Regions from separate parts of the Pseudarthrobacter sp. 10T415 genome, predicted to be linked through region 3. Evidence: predicted binding sites of a transcription regulator. Region 3 holds the regulator's gene; each other region holds the start of a gene.
What was found. The regulator HrcA, encoded in region 3, represses chaperone genes, less so after heat shock. The targets are predictions, from matches to a motif close to TTNGCACTCGNNNNNNNCGAGTGCNAA.
Positions count from the first base shown of each region.

Region 1: groL (chaperonin GroEL) is a predicted target of HrcA. The motif match lies at 1,930-1,956, and genes of this name have one in related genera.
Region 2: AC1DBN_RS06430 (Hsp20/alpha crystallin family protein) is a predicted target of HrcA. The motif match lies at 2,560-2,586, and genes of this name have one in related genera.

Region 1 covers NZ_JBFTHJ010000013.1:6,861-11,760, reverse strand. The annotation lists gene AC1DBN_RS15650 (ABC transporter substrate-binding protein) at 1-34, shown strand, start outside; gene groL (chaperonin GroEL) at 124-1,752, opposite strand; gene AC1DBN_RS15640 (ABC transporter substrate-binding protein) at 2,042-3,208, opposite strand; gene AC1DBN_RS15635 (cold-shock protein) at 3,313-3,519, opposite strand; gene AC1DBN_RS15630 (LytR C-terminal domain-containing protein) at 3,706-4,350, opposite strand; gene AC1DBN_RS15625 (DUF3263 domain-containing protein) at 4,396-4,749, opposite strand; gene AC1DBN_RS15620 (uracil-DNA glycosylase) at 4,882-4,900, shown strand, end outside.
Region 2 covers NZ_JBFTHJ010000003.1:170,746-175,645, forward strand. The annotation lists gene AC1DBN_RS06425 (S9 family peptidase) at 1-1,819, opposite strand, end outside; gene AC1DBN_RS06430 (Hsp20/alpha crystallin family protein) at 2,660-3,082, shown strand; gene AC1DBN_RS06435 (ADP-dependent NAD(P)H-hydrate dehydratase) at 3,459-4,457, opposite strand; gene AC1DBN_RS06440 (histidine phosphatase family protein) at 4,435-4,900, opposite strand, start outside.
Region 3 covers NZ_JBFTHJ010000001.1:244,540-249,439, forward strand. The annotation lists gene AC1DBN_RS01150 (DUF4870 domain-containing protein) at 1-285, opposite strand, end outside; gene AC1DBN_RS01155 (DUF3097 domain-containing protein) at 407-1,258, opposite strand; gene hrcA (heat-inducible transcriptional repressor HrcA) at 1,456-2,469, shown strand; gene dnaJ (molecular chaperone DnaJ) at 2,551-3,678, shown strand; gene AC1DBN_RS01170 (16S rRNA (uracil(1498)-N(3))-methyltransferase) at 3,681-4,454, shown strand; gene AC1DBN_RS01175 (GerMN domain-containing protein) at 4,447-4,900, opposite strand, start outside.

The sequences.
Region 1 (4,900 bases), on a different contig from region 3:
AGTCGAAGGAATGCTCGCCAGCGCGAAGAAGTAATTCCGGCAGCACAGGAAACGGAAAATGCGGCCCCCTCCGAAGAGGGGGCCGCATTCGTGTTTCAGCGGGACAGGTCCCGGCGGAGAGGCTTAGAAGCCGCCCATGCCGCCCATCTCGTCGCCGCCGCCAACGGGGGCAGCGTTCTTCTCGGGCTTGTCGGCAACAACAGCCTCGGTGGTGAGGAACAGGCCGGCAATGGATGCCGCGTTCTGCAGGGCAGAGCGGGTCACCTTGACGGGGTCGTTGACGCCGGCTGCCAGCAGGTCGACGTACTCGCCGGTTGCTGCGTTCAGGCCGTGGCCTGCGGGCAGGCCGCGGACCTTGTCAACCACAACGCCGGGCTCGAGGCCGGCGTTGAAGGCGATCTGCTTCAGCGGGGCGTCGATGGCAACGCGGACGATGTTGGCGCCGGTTGCTTCGTCGCCGGAGAGCTGCAGGTTGGCGAATGCCTTGGCACCGGCCTGGATGAGGGCCACGCCGCCACCGGCGACGATACCCTCTTCAACGGCAGCCTTGGCGTTGCGCACTGCGTCTTCGATGCGGTGCTTGCGCTCCTTGAGCTCAACCTCCGTGGCGGCACCGGCCTTGATGACTGCAACGCCGCCGGCCAGCTTGGCCAGGCGCTCCTGCAGCTTCTCGCGGTCGTAGTCGGAGTCGGAGTTCTCGATCTCGGCGCGGATCTGGGAAACGCGGCCGGCGATCTGGTCGGCGTCGCCTGCACCCTCGACGATGGTGGTCTCGTCCTTGGTGACGACAACCTTGCGTGCCTTGCCCAGGAGTTCCAGGCCGGCAGTCTCCAGCTTCAGGCCGACTTCCTCGGAGATGACCTGGCCGCCGGTGAGGACGGCGATGTCTGCGAGCTGGGCCTTGCGGCGGTCGCCGAAGCCGGGAGCCTTGACGGCTACGGACTTGAAGGTGCCGCGGATCTTGTTGACGATCAGCGTGGCCAGGGCCTCGCCCTCGATGTCCTCAGCGATGATCAGCAGCGGCTTGTTGGACTGCATGACCTTTTCCAGGACAGCAACCAGTTCCTTGACGTTGGAGATCTTGGAGTTGACGATCAGGATGTACGGATCCTCGAGGACCGTTTCCTGGCGCTCGGCGTCGGTGACGAAGTAAGCGGAGATGTAACCCTTGTCGAAGCGCATGCCTTCGGTGAGTTCCAGCTCCAGGCCGAAGGTGTTGGATTCCTCGACGGTGATGACGCCTTCCTTGCCGACCTTGTCCAGGGCTTCGGCAATGAGGGCACCAATTTCATCGTCACCGGCAGAGATGGAGGCCGTGGCGGCGATCTCTTCCTTGGTTTCGATTTCCTTGGCGGAGTTCAGCAGTTCGGCGGTGACGGCGTCAACGGCCTTTTCGATGCCGCGCTTGAGTGACAGCGGGTCGGCGCCGGCTGCAACGTTGCGCAGGCCTTCCTTGACGAGGGCCTGGGCCAGCACGGTAGCCGTGGTGGTGCCGTCGCCTGCGACGTCGTCAGTCTTCTTGGCAACTTCCTTGACCAGCTCGGCGCCGATCTTCTCGTAGGGATCGTCCAGCTCGATCTCCTTGGCGATGGAGACACCATCGTTGGTGATCGTGGGGGCGCCCCACTTCTTTTCGAGGACGACGTTGCGTCCACGCGGGCCGAGGGTGACCTTAACGGCGTCGGCGAGGATGTTCAGGCCCCGCTCAAGGCCGCGGCGTGCCTCTTCATCAAATGCAATGATCTTGGCCATAACGGCAATAGTCCTTTCGGGACAGTCGTTAAGAATGAACCTCAGCTGCAGTGCCCGCGACGGACGGTTCCTGAACGGCGGCCTCTGTATGCCTCCGCGTGGGAACCTCACTCCAGTAAGGTGTTTCTTCGCTCCTCGGCCGGTGCCGGGCGCCGCCGGCTGAACCGGGCGTTGCCTTTAGCAGTCGGTGCGTCAGAGTGCTAACTCAATAATTAGCACTCCCCCGGTGAGAGTGCAAGCGAAAGAGACCCCCAGGTACGCGTTTGGGGCCCGTATTCGCCGAGGGCGATCAGCTGCCGTTGCGGCCGGCGGTTTCGTGTCCGGTGGCCGTCGGAATGTTGTCGCTGCCATAGGTGAACACCGTGAAGGTGGCGGAGGTGATGTCCCCGTTGGTGTCGAACGCGATGGGACCTGACTCGCCGTCGTAATTGATGCCGCCCCCTGAGGCGAGGCCGGGCAGGCAGTCCTTGTACGTGGTGCAGGCCGCCTCTGCCGTGGCTTGGGATTCCGCGGCGGTCCCGCCGGAGACGGCCACGAGGTTGGCAGCAATGGAGGGGCCGGCGTCATCCTGCGCACGCGCCGCCGCCAGGGCGGCAAGAGTCACCGCATCGAATGTTTCCGCGGCATACGTGACATCCTTCAGTCCCTCGTCCACACCCAGTAGGCGGGCCTGGAAGGCGGCGCTGGGAAGCTGACCGGACACAACGGCCCTGGCGCCGTCCAGCGCCTTGGTACCCAGTTTCGATCCGTAGCGCGCGAATGCTCCATCGCTCAGCAGCAGGCTGGCCCCGGAGACCCCCGCGTTATTGAGCTCAGCCAGTGCCCCTTGCGACCCTTCGCGGGCAACCACGACGACGGCATCCGGCTTCGCGGCCCCGGCTTTCCGGGCGGCGTCCCCGGCCTCGCCGGCAGCGAACCCGGCGTTGTCCAGGACCTGCAGCCCGGCCCCTGAGGCGGCGTCGGCGACTGCGGCAGCAACTTCCTTGCCGTAGGTACCCTCCTGGTGGAGGATGGCGATGGTTTTGGCGCCCCCGTCCTTGGCGAGCTTGGCCAGGACGGGTCCCTGCGCAACGTCCGCGGCCGTGGTCCGGAAGTAGTAGCCGCCCGATTCGGCGCTGCTGAGGCCTGCGGCGGTGTTGGCGGGCGATATCAACGGTGTCCGCGCCCGGGACAGGACATCGATGGCCTCGGTGGCGTGGCTTGAATCGGTGGGGCCGATCACCACGTCCGCCTTGTCGGAGACCAGCGCGTGCGCCTGCGCGGCAGTGTCCCCGCCGGCCTGGACGGGAAGGAGTTCCACGGGCCTGCCCTTGTGGCCGCCCGCGGCATTGATTTCCCGTACGGCGAGCTGGGCCGCAGCGAGCTGGGAGGTATTGAGGAAGCTGCTGTCCCCGGCGTTGTCCAGGATCAGCCCTACACGGAGGACACCGTCCCCGGATGCTTCAACGGTGTCCACGCGGGCATTGCCCGTGACTCCGGAGCAGGCGCTGAAGGCTAGGACGGCAGCAAGTGATGCGGCAAGCACCGGTCGACGGCGGGCCGCCGGGAGGGAAGGCTGCATCACTCGGCGGGCCGGACGCTTTCGGCCTGCGGGCCTTTTTCGCCCTCCCCGACTTCAAGTTCCACCCGCTGGCCCTCATCGAGCGCCCGGTAGCCTTCGCCCTGGATGGCCGACCAGTGCACGAAGATATCGTCCCCGGAGCCGTCCACGGTGATGAAGCCGTAGCCCTTTTCGGCGTTGAACCATTTGACGGTTCCCAGTGCCATGATGACCCACTCTTTCCGTTGAGACCGGAGGACCCCTGCTGCGGTGCCGCGGCGTTGACGTGCGTTGCAGGGACCGGGCAGAGGCCTGGATTTCACTCTAGCCAAAGGCTGCCCAGTCCTGCAGGCGGGCCGGCAGGAGCGGCGGTAAACGTTATTCAGGCGTGACCGCCGGCACTTTGTCCGGGATTAGCGGTAGCCCGGACCCAGGACGACCACCAAGGGCACCTGGAAATCGGTGCTTGCCACTACGGTGGGCACGCCCAACAGGTTGGCCAGCTCGCGCGCATTGGCTGCCTGGTCCGCTCCGGAGTAGTACACCGTGGAGCCCTGCTGCGGGGCGCCGGCCCAGTTGCCCACCTGCCCCAGCGTCCAGCCTGCCGCCTTCACCGTTCCGCCCACCCGGCTGGCGAGTCCGGATGTTCCGGCGGCGTTGTAAACGGCTACCGGCTGGGTCTTGTCCAGTTCCGGCCCGGCAGACTCTGTGGCGCTGGGCCCGGGTTCCGGCTCAGTGGTGCTTTCGGCGCTGGGATCCGTGGAGGGCTGGGCCGTTGCCGACGGTTCGGACGCCTTGTCCGCAGCGGCGGAAGGCGTGGCGCCTGTGTCAGCCAGCGGCGCCTCGGACACGACAGCCGAGGCCTGGCTTTCGGTACCGCCAAGGCCCAGCTTGGGAAGGATCAGGAAGGACACCAGGCCGATGGCCAGGGCAGCAATGCCAACTGCAAGGATGGGCCACAGCCGCACGCGGGACGGTGCGGTGGCCGTCCGGTGGACACCTTGTCGCGACGCCGTCTCCGGGACCTTGTCGAATTCATCGCGGGCGTATTTGGTCATGGTGGGATGGATCCTTGCTGGTGGCTGCTGAAAAGGCGGGGCGTCCTAGGCGTCGGATCCCAGGCGCCGCGCGGTGCGTGCACGGTGGCGCGACGTACGTAGTCTACGCAATCGCTTAACCAGCATGGGATCGTGGGCCAGCGCATCTTCCCTGTCGATCAGGGCATTCAACACCTGGTAGTAGTGCGTTGCGGAGAGGTCAAAAAGTTCCCTGACGGCCTGTTCCTTGGCTCCGGCGTACTTCCACCACTGCCGCTCCAGGGCAAGGATCTGCTGCTCACGCTCGGTCAGCGGAGAATCCTTGAGGGTGAAGTCCGCCAACAGTGAGTTGGCCTGGCCGTCTCCCCCGCCGCCCTCCGGCAGGTAACCGGTCAGATGTTCCCGGGCCGGTTCAGCCACGGCGCACTCCTTCGCTGGTTACGGAAAATGTCTCACCCCCATGCTACGGACGAATAACAGCCTTGTCATTTGGCATCCCGCTCCGGCAGCCTGCACCGTTCCGCGCTTCCGGCGCCCTGCAAGAATGGGACGGTGGCTGAATCAGATGCGT
Region 2 (4,900 bases), on a different contig from region 3:
CCTTGTACTTTTCCGGCGCCATGTTGGCGATGGCTCCCATCAGCAGGCCGCCCGCTGAGCCGCCCAGCGCCGCGATCCGTGCAGGGTCCACCCATCCCGAACCGGCCAGCCAGTCGGTGGCGTCCACGAAGTCCGTGAAGGTGTTTTTCTTGGTGAGCTTCTTGCCGTCCTCGTACCAGTGCCGGCCCAGCTCACCGCCGCCGCGGATGTGGGCGATCACGAACACCACTCCGCGGTCCAGCAGCGAGAGCCGCGCGATCCCGAATCCGGGGTCCATGCTCAGCTCATAGGAACCGTACCCGTACACCAGGCCGGCCGCCGTCGAATCCTGCCTGATGCCCTTGTGGCGCAGGACGGACAGCGGGATGCGCGTGCCGTCCGCCGCCGTCGCCCATTCGCGGGTAGCTACGTAGTCGCTGCCGTCGTACCCGCCCAGGACGGGGCTTTCCTTGCGCAGCAGCAGCGCGCCGGAGGGCTGCTCCGCGGTGGGCAGGACGAAGTCGTAAATGCGCGACGGCGTGAAGTAGGACGTGTAGCCCAGCCGGATGACGGGTGCCTCATAGTCAGAGCCGCCCACCCCAGCGGTGTAGAGCTCCTCGTCAAACGCGGGTTCCACCGGGGCCTGCTGCGCCGGCGTGCCCAGCCCGGCCAGCCCCATCACCTGGACGCGCTCGATGGTGTCCTTGCGGATGGAGGCGATGAGGTGCGTGGAGGTGACGCTGGCACCGTTGACGCGGACGTCGTCGGAATGCTCGACGACGGTCTGCCAGGCCTGCTCAGCCAGCGGCTTTCCCAGCTCGGCGGGGTCCGCCAGGGAGACCATGGAGTTGATGGCGCCGCGGTTGTGGGTGAGCAGGATCTTCTCGGCCTTGGCGCCGTCCGGGCCTTCGAGCAGGAACGGCTCCGCCTCGTACAGGACGCGCTCGTCCCGCGAAATGACGGTGGTGACCTCCTGTGCGGGGTCGTCGAAGCGGAGCAGCCGGGTTTCGCTGTACTCGGAGCAGCCGATGCCCAGGACCAGGTAACGCCGGTCCGAGGAGAGCTCGAAACCGAGCCACATGGCGGTGTCGTCCTCCTGGTAGATCACCGTGTCCTCGCTGACCGGGGTGCCCAGGACGTGCGCCTTCACCTGGTACGGGCGCCACGAATCATCCACCACCGTGTAGAAGAGGCGGGAGCCGTCGGGCGAGAAGGAGACGCCGTAGAAGATGTTTTCAATGACGTCCGGGAGCAGTTCGCCGGTGCGGAGGTCCTTGATCCGGAGGGTGAAGCGTTCGTCGCCTGAGTTGTCCACGGCGTAGGCGTACAGGGTTCCGTCCACGGTCACGGCGGTGCCGCCCACGGAGAAGAACGGCTTGCCCTCGGCCTCAACGTTGCCGTCCAGCAGGACTTCTTCGCCGGGGATTTCGACGCCGGGCTCCACGGCCGGCGGGGTCCAGTCGGCGATCCTGTCATCGGTGTCGTGGGCGCGGACACGGCACTGGATGCCGTACTCCTTGCCCTCCACCGAGCGGCTGAAGTACCACCAGCCGTCCTTGCGGTGCGGAACCGAGAGGTCGGTTTCCTGGGTGCGGCCCTTGATCTCCTGGAAGATGGCTTCGCGCAGCGGCTCCTGGTGGGCGGTGACCGCTTCCTGGTAGGCGTTCTCGGCCTTCAGGTGCTCCACCACCTCGGCGGACTCCTTGTCCCGCAGCCACTCATAGTTGTCCACGTAGGTGTCCCCGTGGTGCGTCCTTTCGGTGGGCACCTTCTTGGCCACGGGCGGGGCGGCGGCGGACGCTGGCGTGCTGGCGGAGTTCTGCAGCGGAGTGGAGGTCATGGACTCAATATATAGACCGGGCACCCCGCCGTGGCCGGCGTTCGCTACCGGGGAAGAAACCCCGCTCGTTTCCCTACTTGATGGGGCGCCGAGATTTTCTGGACGCGGGAAAGGGCGGGGAGGGGAGTGGGAACCCGCGCTCACTTGTGGTGCCTAAAACCCCAACGTGCGCTCACTCGTGGTGCCTAAAACCCCAACGCCCGCTCACTCGTGGTGCCTGAGACCCCCAAGGCCCGCTCACTCTTCTGAAGAGAGTGAGCGGGCGTTGGGGTGGGAGCCGCCGGATGTGAGCGCGCGTGGGGGTGGGAGCCGCCGGATGTGAGCGGGCGTTGCAGGGAAGCTGGGGCCTGTCCGGGCGGGGGTGGCAGGCGTATCGTGTTCAGTTCAAGGCACCTAGCTCGGTACAGGCGCCGCCCAGCGTGAGAGGGGAAGATCCATGACCATCCCGCCAGTGCACGAACCTTCGCCGTTCCCGCCGGAGCCCGGCCCGGATCCGACATCGCCCGATCCCACGCAGCCCGGCCACCCCGGACCTCCGGCGCCCAGCCCGTTCCCCACCCCCGAGCCTCCCGGGCCGCTGCCTGTCCCAGACCCGGGGCCCGCACCCCTTCGCCCGGATCCCACGCGGGACTAGCCAGCCATCACGAACCCCATCGAAGGGCCCTCTGCAGATCTGGCGGAGGGCCCTTTGGCGTGCCCCGGTGCGTGCCCTGGCCGCCAAAAAATTTTCGCCGGACGGGCTTGCATACCTGTGCCGCTGGTGCTAAAAAATCTATATCAGCCACCATAGATCGGCTGAAAACTTACTCAGTGTTGGACCACCCTTATGAGGAGGAAGCCATGTTGATGCGAACCGATCCGTTCCGCGAGCTGGACAGGCTGGCCCAGCAGGTCCTCGGCACGGCAGCCCGTCCGGCAGCCATGCCGATGGACGCCTGGCGGGAGGACCATGACTTTGTGGTCGCCTTCGACCTTCCCGGAGTTTCGCCCGAGTCCGTGGACCTGGATGTTGAACGCAACGTGCTGACAGTACGCGCCGAACGCCCGGACCCTGCCGCCAACAACACCGAACTGATCGCCTCCGAACGGCCGCGCGGTGTCTTCAGCCGCCAGTTGATCCTTGGCGACACCCTGGACACGGAAAACGTGAAGGCCAGCTACGACGCCGGCGTCCTGACGTTGCGGATCCCGGTTGCCGAGAAGGCCAAGCCGCGCAAGATCGAAATCGAGATGAAGGGGGCCAAGCAGGAAATCGCAGCCTAGCCCCGCTGAAACTCGCTAAGGGATCGGGACGCCGGGCCTTTGTGTTGACTGCCTTCTTGGGCGATTCGCCACTTTGTGCACGCCACAGTGCCAGCCAGCGCACCGGCAGCTGTGCTCGCGCTTCCTGATACGGCGGCCCCCGGTTTCGGCCGGGGGCCGTCCAAGTTACCGGCGGGGATGCCTTGTGATGGGCGTCCCGGCGGGTGTAGAACGGGGATACCGGGAGGATCCGAACGCGTTGTATCTGCCAGTTTTGGGCGATTGCCACTATGGAACGCCACAGCGCCGGTAGCGCATCGGCAGTTGCGAGTGATCCCCTCCGAGACGGTGGCCCTCCACGTTAATGCAGGGGGGCCATCCGCTTGCCCGGGCCGGGTCAGGTACCGAGCTCCAGCATGAGCGCCGGCAGTTCGTCGGCGAGTTCGCGGGCCAGGAATCCGAGCGGTCCCATCCTGCTGGCCAGCCGGTCGGCCGCCGCCGCGTGCAGGTGCGTGCCCCAGCAGGCGGCCTGCGCGCCGGTGGTTCCGCGGGCCCGCACTCCGGCGATCGCCCCGGCCAGGACGTCCCCGCTGCCCGAGGTCCCCAGCCCGCCGTACCCCGTGGTGATCTTCCACAGCCCCGACTCCTCCGGGCCAACGCCCGGCGCCCGCGCGATCAGCCCCTGGCAGCTCACCACCGCGCCGAACCGGCGGGCGATTTCGGCCACGTCCGTTTCCAGGTCCTCAGTATCCCGGCCCAGCAGGATGCCGGCCTCGGTGGGGTTCGGGGTCAGGATCAGCCGGCCCCGCCACGGCCCTACCCGGTCCTCCAGCTCCGCGAGCGCGGCCAGCGCAAACGCGTCAAGGACGACCGCGGGACCTCCTTCCCGGCCGGACGCGCCGAGGCCTGCGCCGCCGTCGTCGGGCTTCCCGCCGGCTTGCCCGTCACCATCAGCGTCCCCTCCTGAAGTGCCGGCTGCCTCTTCGCGTGCCAGGAGGGCCTCAAGAAGCTCCCGTGCCAGGTCCGGATCATCGAGCCCGGGCCCCACCAGGATGGCGTCGGCCGAGTCCAGGTTGGCCGCCATCCGGTCCACGCCCTCCGCGGTGACCGAGCCGTCAACGGTTTCCGGCAGCCCGATGGCACCGCACTCGGGCAGGGCAATACCTACCTGGACCGCCACGGATTCGGCCACGGCGAGCGTCAGCTTCCCTGCGCCGGCACGCAGCGCGGCGGTGCCGGCCAGCAGCGCAGCGCCGGGGGTGGCGCGTGCACCGCCCACCACCAGTACCGAGCCGCGCGAATACTTGTCCTCGCCCGGGGAAGGCAGCCGCCAGTCCCGCAGCAGCGAGGGCGTCACCAGCTCGGGGCCGGAGTCACCGCGGGCGGACACTGGCATCTCCGGCATGTTCGGTGACTTCGACGCCCTGTTCGGCCAGGTGGTCAGCGACGTTGAAGCTCTCCAGCGTCCACGGCCCCGCACCGGACGGCCGCACATACCGGGTCATCGACGCGTTCAGCACCGAGGTACTGGCCGCGAGGTCCAGCAGCTCCTGCTCCGTCATGCCCTCCAGCAGGTAGCGGAAGAGCAGGATCACGGCGTCGTGGCAGACCAGCATCACCCGGTGCCCGGTGCCGAGGTTGTTCAGCTCGGCCAGCACGGAGCGGAGCCGGAGCGCCACATCAGCCCAGGACTCCCCGCCCGGCGGACGGTAGTACAGCTTCCCCTGCCAGGACCGCCGTTCGGCTTCCTCCGGGTAGCGCGTCTCAACGCCCACCCGGGTCAGCCGGTCCAGGATGCCCAGCTCACGGTCACGCAGCCGCTCGTCCACCTGCACCTTC
Region 3 (4,900 bases):
GGGAATGAACACCAGGATGTTCGCCACTACCGCTGCGATGGTGGGAGGCAGGCTGAAGTTCAGGGCTTCCTTCGACTCCTGGGCCGTGAAGGGCCCGCGGTCGCGGAAGATGAGGAAGATCAGCAGGGCGGGGACGCATCCCAGGATCCCGCCGAAGTGTGCCAGGGTGGCCCACTGCCGGTCCTCGCTGGCCGTGAGCGGCAGCGCATTCGCGGGGACGCCGTGGTATTCGGAACGGCCGGTGCTGCTTTGGCCGTCCCTGTGCTCGCGTGCGTTTTCTGCCACAGTCTGTTCCTTCGAAAAGTGCAATTGATGCTGGGGATGCAGTTGATGCTTCGGGGCCCGCTGCGGATCGCGGGGGCCACCGCAGTATCAAGAATACTGGTGTTTGCCGGTCCGGCGTCCGTCAGGGTGCTGTGAGGAAGTCGATGACTTCCTCGACCCGGCCCAGCAGCGACGCCTCCAGGTCTGCGTAAGTGTGGACCGCACCGAGCAGTTTCTGCCATCCGAGCCCGATGTCCTCCTTAGTGGAGTGCGGCCAGCCGAACGCCTTGAGGATCCCGGTTTTCCAGTCCTGGCCCCGCGGTACTGACGGCCATTGCGGAATGCCCAGCACGGAGGGCCGGATGGCCTGCCACACATCCACGTAGGGGTGGCCGACAATCAGGACGTTGCCTGCAGCGCCAGGGCCGGCCATGACAGCCTCAGCAATACGGGATTCCTTGGAGTCCGGGACCAGGTGGTCCACCAGCACACCCAGCCGGCGCCCCGGCCCTGGCCCGAATTCCTTCACGGCGCCGGCGAGGTCGTCGATGCCATGCAGGGGTTCGACGACGATGCCCTCCACCCGGAGATCGTCTCCCCATACCTTCTCGACGAGTTCGGCGTCGTGCTTTCCTTCCACCCAGATGCGGCTCGCCTTGGCCACCTGTGCACGCTGGCCTGCGACGCGTACGGAGCCTGAGGCTGTGCGCCCGGCTGACGGACCGCCCGCTGCGGGCCGGGGTGCCGGTGGCATCAGCCTGATGGCACGGCCCTCGAGGAGGAACCCGAATCCCAGCCGGAAGGTCCGCGACTTTCCGCGCCGGTCCTCAAGGGCCACCACATGCATGCCGCCGGACTTTTCCACCCGGGTGACGGCCCCCACCCAGCCGGACTGTACGTCTTCGAGCACCATGCCCCGTTCCACGGGCACTTCAGGCAGTTGCGTACGCGCGGGAGCGGACATGTCCCGCGGGCCCCAGTTCCGGTAATCCATGGTCACTCCGCCTCGCCGTAGGTGCTGTCCCGGAATTTCGCCCGGAGCGGTACCAATGCTAACAACGGGCCAAGGCATAATAGACTGTTAGCACTTAGGCATGTCGAGTGCTAACAGTTCGAGTGCATGTTCGAGTGCGTGCAGACTGGCAGGAAGGAACGGGTGGCTTATCCACCCCGACTGGATGGAGGTGGAGTGTGAGTGAGCCGCGCAAGCTTGAAGTACTGCGGGCCATCGTGGAGGACTACGTCCACTCCCGCGAACCGGTAGGCTCCAAGGCCCTGGTGGAACGGCATCACCTGGGGGTTTCCAGCGCCACCATCCGGAACGACATGGCGGCGCTTGAGGACGAGGGCCTCATCACGGCGCCGCATACCAGTGCCGGCCGGATTCCCACGGACAAGGGTTACCGGCTGTTCGTGGACCAGATTTCGGCCGTGAAGCCGCTCTCGCAAGCCGAACGGCGCGCCATCCAGTCCCTCCTGGAGGGATCCGACGACCTCGACGACGTCCTCGACCGCACCGTGCGGCTGTTGTCCCAGCTGACCAACCAGGTGGCGGTGGTCCAGTACCCCCACCTCAGCCGGGCACTGATCCGGCACATCGAGTTCGTCCTGCTGGCCCCGCGCAAGGTCCTTGTGGTCCTGATCGCGAACAGCGGCAACGTGGAGCAGCGCGTCATCGACGTCGGGCAGGACCTCGCGGACGAAGCGTTGTCCGCGCTGCGTACCCGGTTTCTGGGAACCCTGGCCGGAACACCGCTGGCCCGGCTGCCGCAGGCCCTTCCCGCCGTCGTCTCCTCTGTCAGTCCGGGGGAGCGGCAGGCGGCGCAGTCGCTGGCGCACGCCCTGGAGATCCTTGCGCACAGCAGCCGCGAGGACCGCATGGTCATGGCCGGCACGGCCAACCTGGCCCGGTCCAATGTCGACTTTCCGCTGAGCATCGGCCCCGTGCTGGAAGCTTTGGAAGAGCAGGTGGTGATGCTGCGGCTGCTGAGCGACATGGCGCAGGACCACCGTGGCGTGGCCGTCAGCATCGGCCGCGAAAACCCTTACGACGGCCTGGCCGAGGCGTCCGTCGTGGCCACCGGCTACGGCCCGGACAGCGTGGCCAAGATCGGCATCCTGGGTCCCACCCGGATGGACTATCCCAACACCATGGCGGCCGTCAGGGCAGTTGCCCGTTACCTTTCCCGCATCCTGGGTCCCTGACCGGCCCGCCCCGGCACCACAGCCGCCGGGCCCGCACGGCAGTCCCACCGCAGGCAGTACAACAAGGAAGAGATACGAACTTTGAGCAGCCACTATGACGTCCTTGGAGTTTCACCGGAAGCCACCGGAGAAGAAATCAAAAAGGCCTACCGCAAGCTGGCCCGGACACTCCACCCCGACGTCAACCCGGGCGAAGATGCGCAGGACCGCTTCAAGGCGGTGACCCACGCCTACGAAGTCCTCTCCGACCCGCAGAAACGCCGGGTCTACGACACCACCGGCAACGAGAACGGCACTGACAATGGATTCGGCGGAGGAAGCTACGCCGGCCAGGGCTTTGCCTTCCAGGACATCTTCGACACGTTCTTCGGCGCCGGCGGATCGTCCGGACCCGCCTCACGGGTCCGCCGCGGCCAGGATGCACTCATCAGCGTCCGCATCGAACTGCGCGACGCCGTCTTTGGCGTCAACAAAAAGCTTGAGGTGGACACTGCAGTCACTTGCCCCACCTGTGAGGGATCATGTTGCCGCCCGGGGACGCACCCCGAACGCTGCGACATCTGCGGCGGCAGCGGCCAGGTCCAGCGCGCTGTCCGTTCCATCCTCGGCCAGGTCATGACCGCTGCACCGTGCGGCACCTGCGAGGGCTTCGGCACTGTCATCAAAGATCCCTGCAATGAATGCAGCGGCCAGGGCCGCATCCGGAGCCGCCGCTCCCTGACCATCAAGGTTCCCGCCGGCGTCGCAACCGGAACACGCATCCAGCTGACCGGGCAGGGCGAAGCCGGCCCCGCGGGCGGCCCCTCCGGCGACCTCTACGTGGAGGTCCGCGTCAACAACGACGCCACGTATGTGCGTGACGGCGACGACCTGCACGCAACCCTGAACATCCCCATGACCGCCGCGGCGCTGGGCACCGACGTCAGCCTGGAGACCTTCGACGGAACCCAGGACATCGACGTGAAGCCGGGCACCCAGTCCGGTGAAATCATCACCCTCCGCGGCCTGGGTGTCACCCACCTGCGCGGATACGGCCGCGGTGACCTGAAGGTGCACCTGCAGGTGGAAACGCCGGCCAAGCTCGACGCAGCCCAGGAGGAGCTCCTCCGGCAGCTTGCCAAGCTCCGCGGAGAACAGATCACCGAAGGCAAGCTCGCCGCCAGTGGCGGGATGTTCGCGAAGCTGCGGGACCGGCTGGGGAACCTGTAGCGGTGAGCAACCCTGTCTTTTTTACCTCCGCCGGATCCCTCGACGGGCTGGAGGAGGGCATGGAGTTTGTCCTGGAAGGGCCGGAGGCGCGCCACGCGGTTTCCGTAAAGCGCCTCGCAGCGGGTGAGGCCGTGGACATCGTCGACGGCGCCGGTACCCGTATGAGCGGGACGGTGTCCGAGGCCGCCGGCACCCGCCTCACCGTGCGGTGCGGTTCCCTGGTGGAGGAGGCCCGCCCCAGTGTCCGGCTGGTGCTGGTGCAGGCCCTCGCCAAGGGTGACCGTGATGAGCTTGCCATCGAGACCGCCACGGAACTGGGCATCGACGCCGTGATCCCCTGGCAGTCCGAACGTTCCATCGTCCGGTGGAAGGGTGACCGGGCGGCCAAGGCGCACGCCAAATGGCAGTCCGTGGTGGGCGCTGCGGCCAAGCAGGCGCGGCGGGCCTGGATCCCTGAGGTGCGTCCCGCCGTCGACACCGCTGCCCTTGCTGCAGCAGTGGAAGCCGCGGACCTGGCGGTCATCCTCCACGAAGACGCAGTGCGGCCGCTCCGTTCTGTCCTGGAAGGCTGGGACGATGCCAGCGGCGCAGGAACCCGTGAAGTGCTCCTTATCGTGGGCCCGGAGGGTGGAATCAGCCCCCGGGAGGTGACGCGCCTCTGCGACCGCGGAGCCGTCACGGCGCTCCTGGGCCACCACGTGCTGCGCTCGTCCACGGCCGGTCCTGCCGCCGTAGTGCTCTCCAGCGACATCCTGGGGCGCTGGGACGCTACCTGACCTTGAAGGACCGGTTGTCTTCGAACTGGTCCGGGCCGCCGTCAGACCCGGCCTGGGCCACCCTCAGCTCGTAGTCTCCGGCGGGCAGGGTCAAGGCCAGCGTGAATACCCCTGCCTGCCCCTGTTCCGATGACGCCGTGGTTTCGCCGGTGAGGAAGGGTGCCTTGGCGCCGTTGTCCCCGGTCCGCAGGATCTGCCAGCGAAGCTTGCCGCCCGCCGACGTGCTGCGTCCGGTGATTTTGACGCTGCCGTCCGCGACTTCGGAGCCTTGCTGGGGATCGATGATCCAGACAGGAGCAGCCAGGCCCGCCGTCCTGGTCATCAGGGCGCCAAGCTGGACCTGCCCGAAAGCCATGTAGTCGGTGTGGCCGTCCACCAGGATCCGAACCCGGATCTGCTGGCCGGAGTCGATCAACCCGGAACTGGCTGCGGCAGCAGTGGCCGTG